3 regions of the Ureibacillus sp. FSL K6-3587 genome follow, and region 2 is predicted to be linked to each of the others. Evidence: riboswitches for the same ligand, from Rfam matches in the RefSeq annotation. Region 2 holds a riboswitch; each other region holds the start of a gene.
The links. A riboswitch is a leader RNA that binds a small molecule or an ion and turns the genes downstream of it on or off. The one in region 2 is predicted to bind thiamine pyrophosphate.

Region 1 (3,279 bases), 100 kb from region 2:
CAATGCGCGGCTTCATGAAGAAATTGTGCATTTGAATTTTGGCTGATGCAAGATGGGCGATGGCAGTCCTTAAATTATTCGCTTTATAGGCGGCAATGCACATGCCGACACCTGAAGCCGCCACACCGAGGTTTGCCGCTCCCGCTGCGACCCTGAAATCATAATGGCGGTAGCAACACCGATCGTTGAAATCGGTGAGAGAATCAGAATGGAGAACACCATTGCGATTAACATACCCATGAACACAGGTTGTAAATTTGTTAAGTAGATAATGCCTTCCCCGATGGCCAAACTTGCATCACGGACGTAAGGCAAAATGGCCAAACCGATTAAACCGGGAATGAAAATGGTAAGGGCCGGCATCAATAACAATGTCCAATCCTTCAATTTCACATCTAAGAATTTTACGAATAATGTGGCAAGGGCTGCCGTAATCCCGATATTGATGACCGTTCCAATCCCCGCCATCGTAATGACCCCATTTTCATCCATTGTCGTTACACCGCTGCCGATAAAAGCTGCAAGTCCGATGGAACACATTTGAACCGGATTCAGTTTGAATTGGATTCCAATCAGAACCCCCATAATCACCGGCAGTAAGCTCATCACAAGTACAGAGGCGTTCAAAACGGCGGTCAAGAACGTTTCAAGGGGCCCTGCATGTGGAATAATCAATTTTAATATTTCTCCGACAAGAGCATTAGGGATCAAACAAACCACAATCCCTAAACTCATTCCCGTTAATAATTTACTGAAGAAATCTTTCATCGTTGCAAAACCCTTTCTGTTAGAACTGTTTTAATAGTGGAAATATTGTATATTAATATAGTAAATTATATATAAAAATAATATTTTATCAACTATAAATATTTTGATAATTCATATTAAAGATAAATTTTTGAAGTTTAAACATCCTTTGTTTATAGGTTTAATCGAGTGAAATTAGGTTTGGGAGAGAAAAAAAGGCATCTATTTATTATTTTTTATCAAAATATTTTAGTGAAAGAGAGGTTGGGACAAAAGATAAAAAACACCATTTTCTCCCGGGAGAAAATGGTGTTTTTTTGATAATTGAAGAAAATTGATTTCCGTTCCGGGGACGCTTTCCGCGGGCCCGACTCGAGCCTCCTCGGAGCTCAATCCTTCGCTCCTGCGGGGTCTCGAGAGGGCTCGTCGCAGGAAAGCTTTTGCTTTGCGACTAAGCGTGCGCGACAGGAGCACTCGCCCCGTCACTCCAATCAATTTATTACAAAAAATCTTTTTGCAGCTCGTTCACTTTATTAGTTATGTCCCAGCCTCGTCCGAAAAAGCGGTTAACCCGTTTTTCAGACAGCCCGATCGCAAAATGAAACATCCTATTAGGATGTGGTTGTTTTATTCGTTTCAATGTCAAATCCTTTTCGCTGAATCAACCGGGGTGCGGCTGAAAGGAGAAGTACGATCAAAATCGAGCAGAAAATGGCCGCGCCAATCATCGTTGCACCATTTACGACCAACGAATAGATCACTGGGGACATTCCTTCCGGCGCATATTCCGCCCAGAAAACGACACCCGCAAGAAAATGCCAAAAATACCGGGCGATACTTCCCAGGAAGACGGCCAATACAGCCAAAATCAATCCTTTTGCTTTCTTCTTCTCTGCAAAAAAGGCGATTTGTATCTGTTTATACAATAATCCGGCAAAATATATAGGCATCCCCCGTGGCCACTTGCAACAACCCCCAAATAAACCCGGAAATCACGCTGACAGTGAATCCCCAACGGAAAGCTAAAATGAAGACAGGCAACATGGCACAGGAAACCGACATCCAGGGCCCCAATTGGATCGATGGCAACAAATCCAAAATTAAAGCGAATGCCGCAAAAAACGCCGCTTCAATGAGAGCCTGCAATTTAATTTTTTTCATAAAAAAATTCTCCCCTCCACAAAATGGAAACCTCAAGGGGGAGAATATGTATGGAGAACTCCTCGTCCACCATTCAACATATATCCAAAATCCCACAATCCCTGCGCAAGCATTATCTTACAGGTTCGAAGGGTCAGAACAACGAAAAGTTGTTCACTCTCAGCACAAAGCTCCCCCTGTGGTTTCAATCATGATTTTAATTTTGTCGCTCTAAGTATAGCTTGAAAGATCGTATTTGTACAGGGGATAGGAAGTTTTATATTTAAAAATGGAAAATTCGCTTTTGGTAATCAAATAAAAACAGATCTGTTTAAACCAGAGAAATGCAGGCGGCGTTCGACGATTTTCCTGCCGCATTCTATTATCCATCCTTGTTTGTTGCAGTTTTGAATCCTGGATTAAAAAGCACTTTTTCATTCATGGCGAAAAGAAAATTTATTATAATAATATTCATAAAATCCCATGAAAGGAGAATAATGATCATATGATGAAACAAGCCGTTTTCGAACAACTGAAACAGGCGATGAAAGAAAAGGATGCCGTTGCAAAAGGAGTTCTTACATTATTAAAATCCGCCTTGGATCAAGCGGAAAAAGAAAAAGGTTCCGAACTTTCCCATGAAGAAGAAATTGCGGTTGTCAATCGTGAAGTGAAACAGACCCATCAAGCCCTTGAAGGAGCAAAGCAAGCAGGCCGGGAAGATTTAATCGAAAAGGAAAACCGCAAACTGGAAATTTTGCAAAGTTTCTTGCCAAAACAATTATCTGAAGAGGAAATTGCCAATGTTTTAACAGAAGCAGGCATTTCAAAAGGAATGAATATGGGGGAGGCGATGAAAATCGCAAAACCGCTCCTTGCAGGAAAAGCCGATGGAGCAACGATCGCGAAAGTGGTAAAAAGCCTCATTTAAGATTAAAAAGACTTGTTTAAAAATTTAGACAAGTCTTTCAACTTTTTGTTGACAGCAAAATAAAACTGTACTATATTAGAATCATCAAACAACAACTGTTATAGTACAAATCAAAAAGGAGTGTTTTTTATGACTACTTATCAAGAAGGCTATGAATATTACGTTTCCAAATGTGAACAATTCGGTCTGGAACCAATCAATTTTTCAATTTTCGTTGAGCATCTATCCCAAGAACAATTGGATCAATTCAACGAACATGCACGAAAAACGAAAGAACAAGCAAATGCATAAGAAAATCGCGAATATATTCTATAACCATTACAGATCGCAGAAAAGAGAGGTCATACATTTGTCTACATTAAACATACGAGCCAGTTAACAACCTTGCTTGTCGAGTTGCCGCAAGCAAGGTTGTTTTATTGGTAAAAAAAAAAACACCATTTTCATTGAAAATGGCGTCC
Region 2 (3,279 bases):
TGTGCGTTCGCTGGTGTGATGCCGCCAATTGCCACAATGGGGAAATTCGGATACATTTCACGAGCCTTCCTTAAAAAAGCCACTCCCGCAGGCTTTTTTGCATCCGGCTTTGATTTCGTTTCATAGATTGGACCGATGCCCACATAATCGGCGCCGCTTTGGACGGCTTTCACCAATTCTTCTTCATTATGGACGGAAACACCGATAATTTTATTTTGAAACTTTTCCCGAATTTCTTGGATCGGTGTATCGTCTTGTCCCACATGAACACCATCGGCATCAATTTTTAACGCAAGTTCCACATCATCGTTAATGATAAAAGGCACCTGATACTGTTTGCATAAGGATTGGCATTCCCTGGCAAATTGTTCAAGCTCCCCACCGGTTAACGGTTGTTTCCCTTTTTCCCTCAGTTGAAAAAAAGTAATTCCCGCTTGCAATGCATCTTTCAATACTTCAAGGGGATGTTCGCTCTTGCAATTTTCCGTTCCCATAATGAAATAAACCGCCAACTCTTTTCTATTCAATGATTTCCACCTCCGCTTCATATCCCAACCGATGGGCAAAGTGATTCGTCGGTCCATGGCCATGGCCGATATTGAGCGGATTTTCGATTGCCCCTTGGACAAATTTTTTCGCTTCAATAATGGCTTCCTTCAAAGACAGCCCTCTTCCCAAATGGGCGGTAATGGCTGCAGAAAAAGTGCATCCTGTCCCATGGGTATGTTTCGTATTGATTCTTTTTGATCTCATTTTGAATGAAGACCCGTCTTTGAAAAACACCGTATCAACTGCGGATGGCCCGTCCAAATGCCCCCCTTTCATGACGACGCAATCAACTCCAAGCTGCAAAATCTTCTCCGCCGCTTCCCGGATCTCTTCCGCAGTTTGAATGTTCATGCCGGTGATGGTTTCCGCTTCCGGGATGTTTGGGGTGACAATGTTCGCAATCGGCAGCAATTCCTTTTTCATGGCCCGCACGGCATCTTCTTGCAGCAACGCTTGTCCGCCCTTCGCAATCATAACCGGATCGACAACGATTTGAACTTCTTGATCCCTCAAGCTTTTCGCGATTCTTTGAATAATATCCGCAGAAAACAACATTCCCGTTTTCAAGGCTTTTACATCAAAATCTTCGAAAACCGCCTTCATTTGAAGTTCGACAAAATCAGGAGTTGTTGGATAAATCCCTTCCACACCCAACGTATTTTGGGCCGTCAATGCCGTAATGACGGATGTGCCAAAAACCTTCAGCTCCTGGAATGTTTTCAAATCCGCCTGAATGCCGGCGCCTCCACCGCTGTCCGAGCCTGCAATCGTCATAACGATATTCATTATAATTCACCTCTTGAAATTTGATGTAGACCGTTTATGATTTCCACTTGGAATGAACCAAGGTATTTTTCTTTCGAAGCAAATTCGGCCACTTTTTTATAATCGGCCAACACGTTCCGGATATTTTCGAGTCTGTCCCCTTCCAAACATAATGCTCCCGCGCAAATGGCGCTCAATAAACAGCCCGTCCCCGTCACCTGCGTCATCCACTCATGGCCGCCGCTGACAAAAAGAATCCATTCCCCATCCGTTACTACATCTTCTTTTCCTGAAACCGCAACCATTGTTCCAAATTTCTTGGCCGTATCCTTTGCCACAAGGACAATATCCATCTCCCCTTCTCCGCTGTCCACACCTTTTGCCTGCCAATCGATTCCGGCGATTGCAGCCAATTCACCGGCATTGCAACGGATTAAATCAAACTTGATTTCTCTCAACAGATTTTCAGACACCTCTTTACGATATTTCGTGGCACCTGCCCCCACCGGATCCAATACAACCGGAATATTCAATTCATTCGCTTTTTTTCCGGCTAAAAACATGGCTTCCACTGAATTTTTATTCAATGTGCCAATATTGATTAACAATGCATCGGCAATCGATGTCATATCTTCAACATCCAATGGCTCATCCGACATGACAGGTGAAACGCCAATGGCAAGCAAGCCGTTTGCTGTAAAATTTGTCACCACGGTATTGGTAATGCAATGGATCAATGGATTCTTTTGTCTGATTTTGTATAAGCTCATTTGTTTTCTCCTTTCAATCCGGATTAATCTTTTGAAACTTAAAAATGCTCTTTTGCACGGCGCAAAAGAGCATTGAAAAGACTGCAAGTATCTTCAATTGCTCCCTACGGCAGTGCTAACTGCATCAGGTTCAAAGGGTTAGGTGTTTTCACCTTCTCAGGCACTCGGCCACCCCTGCAATTTCCAAAATTCCCTATGTAATTAAAAAGCTCTCCAGTAATTGGAGAGCAAAAAATTCACAATATCCATCTATGAATTCATGGATTGCTCCCTACGGCAGTACTGGCTGCATCCGGTTCAAAGGGTTAGGTGTTTTCACCTTCTCAGGCACTCGGCCACCCCTGCAAAAAAACATAATAATTCAGTTGTTTCCTACATTATACCATATGGATTTTTCAATTTTACATGATTTTATAAAACTAACAAACTTGGTTATTTCGATTCATTTATTCATTGCAGTTCGATTTTCCCGTCTATTTCGATATCATCCAAAGCTTGGTTTGCCAACCGGTCCGCTTCTTCATTTTCTTTTCGGGAAACCGGTTCAAATTCGGGTTTGATGCCAAGCCGGTTCAAATATTCATCAATTCGATCCGCCCAATTCATCAACTCTTTTTCATAAACCGGCCATTCACCGCTCATTTGATTGATCACCACTTGCGAATCGCCGATAAATCGGACCGTTTGGTGATGGACGCCAAGAGACTCCAATTCTTGGACAGAAAAATGAAGCGCTGCGTATTCCGCTTCATTATTGGAAGAAAGACCATCCAAAGTCAAATTTTTCCGCAACCGATATTTCTTTCCGTTTTGCTCAAAATAAATGACACAACCCAACCCGGATATGCGGCTTTCAAGATTAAATCCGCCATCAAAATAAACCGTCACATTCGAAGGTTCCGTTTCCATCTCTTTTATATATTTTTTTATTTCTTTCAATGTCCAAGTCGAATCATGTTCATCCAAAAAAAGAATGTTTTTTGTTCTTCCGGTTTTCATCAGCTCTTCCGCGACGGAAAGTGCGTGCGCTGGAGGCATTTCTTCCGAACGAAAAACCGTTTCCACACCCTTGTGGTGATACGTCCATTCGATTGTGATTTTCAAAAAGACCCCTCCCTTTTCCCTATTTTCTACAATAGTATTTTCAATTGGACGACAAAGATACGAAATATCCTTTCCCCGCCTTTATATGTTC
Region 3 (3,279 bases), 1.0 Mb from region 2:
GAAAGGTTGAACTGATCGTTCCAACGAAACTCAAAGCGCGCTTTTGATAACGCGTCATCCCGCCGTTGAGCTCCCGGGTGCCCTTTTGCTAAATCGGCCGCGTGTGCTGCGATTTTATAAGCGATCACTCCTTCACGCACATCATCTTTATTCGGCAGCCCTAAATGCTCTTTTGGCGTCACGTAACAAAGCATCGCCGTTCCGTACGCGCCAATGATCGCCGCTCCAATCGCGGATGTAATGTGGTCATATCCCGGCGCGATATCGGTCGTAAGCGGTCCTAATGTGTAAAACGGCGCACCTTTACAAATTTCGATTTGCTTATCGACATTTTCTTTAATTTTATGCATCGGCACATGCCCTGGCCCTTCGATCATCACTTGCACATCATGCTTCCAAGCGATTTCCGTTAATTCTCCAAGCGTCTCCAATTCAGCAAACTGTGCTTCGTCATTCGCATCGGCAATCGAGCCTGGACGCAGCCCGTCTCCAAGCGATACTGCAATATCGTACGTTTTCAAAATCTCGCATATCTCTTCAAAATGCGTGTATAAGAAGTTTTCTTCATGGTGGGCTAAACACCATTGCGCCATAATCGAGCCGCCGCGTGAAACAATGCCAGTCGTTCGGTTTACCGTCATCGGTATGTAACGAAGCAGCACCCCCGCGTGAATCGTAAAATAGTCCACCCCTTGTTCCGCTTGTTCGATGAGCGTATCACGGTAAATTTCCCACGTTAAGTCTTCAACGACGCCGTTTACTTTTTCAAGCGCTTGATAAATCGGAACTGTCCCGACAGGCACAGGGGAATTGCGAATAATATATTCTCGTGTCGCATGAATGTGTTTTCCCGTCGATAAGTCCATAATCGTGTCTGCTCCCCAGCGCACCGCCCAAAGCATTTTTTCGACTTCTTCTTCAATGGATGATGTGACTACGGAATTACCAATATTCGCGTTAATTTTTACATGAAAACGACTCCCAATAATCATCGGTTCACTTTCCGGATGGTTAATATTCGAAGGAATAATCGCTCTTCCTTCGGCAACTTCTTGACGTACGATTTCCGGATCTATATTTTCGCGAATCGCAACAAATTCCATCTCCGGCGTAATAATCCCTCGTTTTGCATAATGCATTTGTGTTACAGTTTTTCCTTTTTTTGCGCGCAGTGGTTTTCTCTCGAAAGGCAGAGTAATCTCTGATTGCTTCTCATTACGGAATCCGTTATCTTCCGGTTTCACTGGACGCCCCTCGTATTCTTCAACGTCGCCTCTTTCTAAAATCCAGCGTTTTCTTAGCGGAGGCAATCCTTTTTGAATGTCCGGCTGAAAATCAGGATCGGTGTAAGGACCGCTTGTGTCATAAACACGAACAGGTTCATTTTCAATGATTCCTGTTTCTGTCTTTGTTGGACTTAACGTAATTCCTCTCATCGGTACACGAATATCCGATCTTGAACCTTCGACATATACCTTTTTACTCGCAGGAAATTGCATGAAAGATTTGATGTTTTGCATGTAACTCCTCTCCCTTAAAATAATGATTTAGGATCTGAAGTTACACCAAAACGCGGGGCAGAGATAGGAGAATATATGCGGAAATAAAAATCGGGTTCTCTAAGAGAACCCGATGGAACGCAAATAGCGAAACGTACGCAACAAACACATACACTCCCGCTATCTACTTCCCTACGCTGGTATAACCCAGATCAGGTTCAAAGGGTCAAAGAACTTAAGCGCGTTCTTTTCTCAGTCCAAGCTATTGGACTCCCCTAGTAGATAAGCGACAAACTTATTTAATTTTTCTTAATATTAACATACTTATAAAGCAATGTAAATACGCTTCCTTATACGGTAAACCGGTTTAACATTGTTTGCATATTTTCTGCCATTTTGCTTAACGATGATGCCGATGAAGCAATTTCCTCCATCAGCTTGTTTGGTCAATCACCAATTCCCCTACAAGATTCATTAAATATTCCAACCGCTCTACATCCACTCGAACCGTCGAAGAAATTTTCTTTTTTTGCTGGTTGGCCTTTTGTTTTTTGAGCATTTTGCACATTTTTCAACCCAAGAGCCATAAGGTTTTCTAAAGCATAAAAAAGGACTTCACCCCTTATTTGTAGAATTTTGAAGTGACCAAACCACAAAAATCCATAAGGAGGAAGTCACTTTGTATATTCTACAAGAAAGTCTATTTTCCTTTGAAGAATTGCAAATTTTAGAGTCAAAAGAGAAATTACCGATCTTTTTTAGTGCTCTAGATTTGCGTCCTTATGCTAAACAATTGAAAAGTTCTTCACCCCAAGGGGCTGAAGGACATTCCAAAGAAGGGATATTAAGGGCTCTTATCGCTGCCCCATTAGAAGGTATTGATACTTTTACTTCTCTTCACAATCGATTAAAAAATGACCTGCGTTTTCGTTACCAATGTGGTTTAGATATTAGCAGGCCTGCACCATCCATCTCTACTCTTAGCCGAGTATTTTCTTCACTAACCAAAACTGGACTTGTGAAAAGAATCTTTCAAGATCTCGTCCAGTTAGCTCAAGAGGAAGGAGTAATTGATGGAAAACATCAGGCTATCGACAGTGCCGCCATTGATGCTTATGAAAAGAAGCAGCCTAAGAAGCGAAGTGAACAAACAGGCAACGCCAATTGGGGGGCAAAGTTTGATTCCTTCGGTAATAAAATTACTTGGTTTGGCTATAAGATGCATCTTTCCGTTGACACCAAAAGTGAATTACCAATGGCGATTGAAGTAACCCCTGCTCATATCAACGATGGGGATGTCGCACCACAATTAATTGAACAAGTAAAGAGTTGTACAAACTCTAAAATTGATTTCCTGATAATGGATGGTGGGTACGACCAGCTAAAAAACTACGAATCCGCCAAGAACATCGGGGCTCAAGCTATTATTCCACTCAATTTGCGTAATGAAAAGGAGCCTCCCGAAGGAATTGCCTCCAATGGAACCCCACGCTGTTCGATGGGGTACGAAATGACTTATTGGGGCGCCAATAAGGATCAGCTCAAATTCAGATGTCCACACGCAACCGGAAAAGTGGATTGCCCATTAGGAATGGCAGCCTGTTCATCCTCCAACTATGGAATGGTAGTAAAAATTAACGTGAATAAGGATCTTCGCCGGTACTCTAATCCACACCGCGATTCCAAACGTTGGAAAGAACTTTACAATGAGCGAACCAGTGTAGAACGGTGCAATTCAAGAATGAAAAGTTATCTTACAGCGAACTCCCTGCATGTGTGG

Region 1: another riboswitch for thiamine pyrophosphate. It lies ahead of thiT (energy-coupled thiamine transporter ThiT); the one in region 2 lies ahead of thiM (hydroxyethylthiazole kinase).
Region 3: another riboswitch for thiamine pyrophosphate. It lies ahead of thiC (phosphomethylpyrimidine synthase ThiC); the one in region 2 lies ahead of thiM (hydroxyethylthiazole kinase).

What each region holds. Positions count from the first base shown of each region.
Region 1 covers NZ_CP151969.1:2,949,420-2,952,698, forward strand. The annotation lists partial or broken gene NSS77_RS14540 (PTS sugar transporter subunit IIC) at 1-768, opposite strand, end outside; partial or broken gene thiT (energy-coupled thiamine transporter ThiT) at 1,359-1,908, opposite strand; TPP riboswitch at 1,989-2,095, opposite strand; gene NSS77_RS14550 (GatB/YqeY domain-containing protein) at 2,393-2,818, shown strand; gene NSS77_RS14555 (transcriptional regulator) at 2,948-3,109, shown strand.
Region 2 covers NZ_CP151969.1:3,049,571-3,052,849, forward strand. The annotation lists gene thiE (thiamine phosphate synthase) at 1-527, opposite strand, end outside; gene thiD (bifunctional hydroxymethylpyrimidine kinase/phosphomethylpyrimidine kinase) at 520-1,335, opposite strand; gene thiM (hydroxyethylthiazole kinase) at 1,335-2,084, opposite strand; TPP riboswitch at 2,169-2,270, opposite strand; TPP riboswitch at 2,336-2,437, opposite strand; gene NSS77_RS15015 (reverse transcriptase-like protein) at 2,535-3,188, opposite strand.
Region 3 covers NZ_CP151969.1:2,006,742-2,010,020, reverse strand. The annotation lists gene thiC (phosphomethylpyrimidine synthase ThiC) at 1-1,520, opposite strand, end outside; TPP riboswitch at 1,672-1,786, opposite strand; gene NSS77_RS09945 (hypothetical protein) at 1,824-1,949, opposite strand; gene NSS77_RS09940 (hypothetical protein) at 1,933-2,058, opposite strand; gene NSS77_RS09935 (transposase) at 2,179-3,279, shown strand, end outside.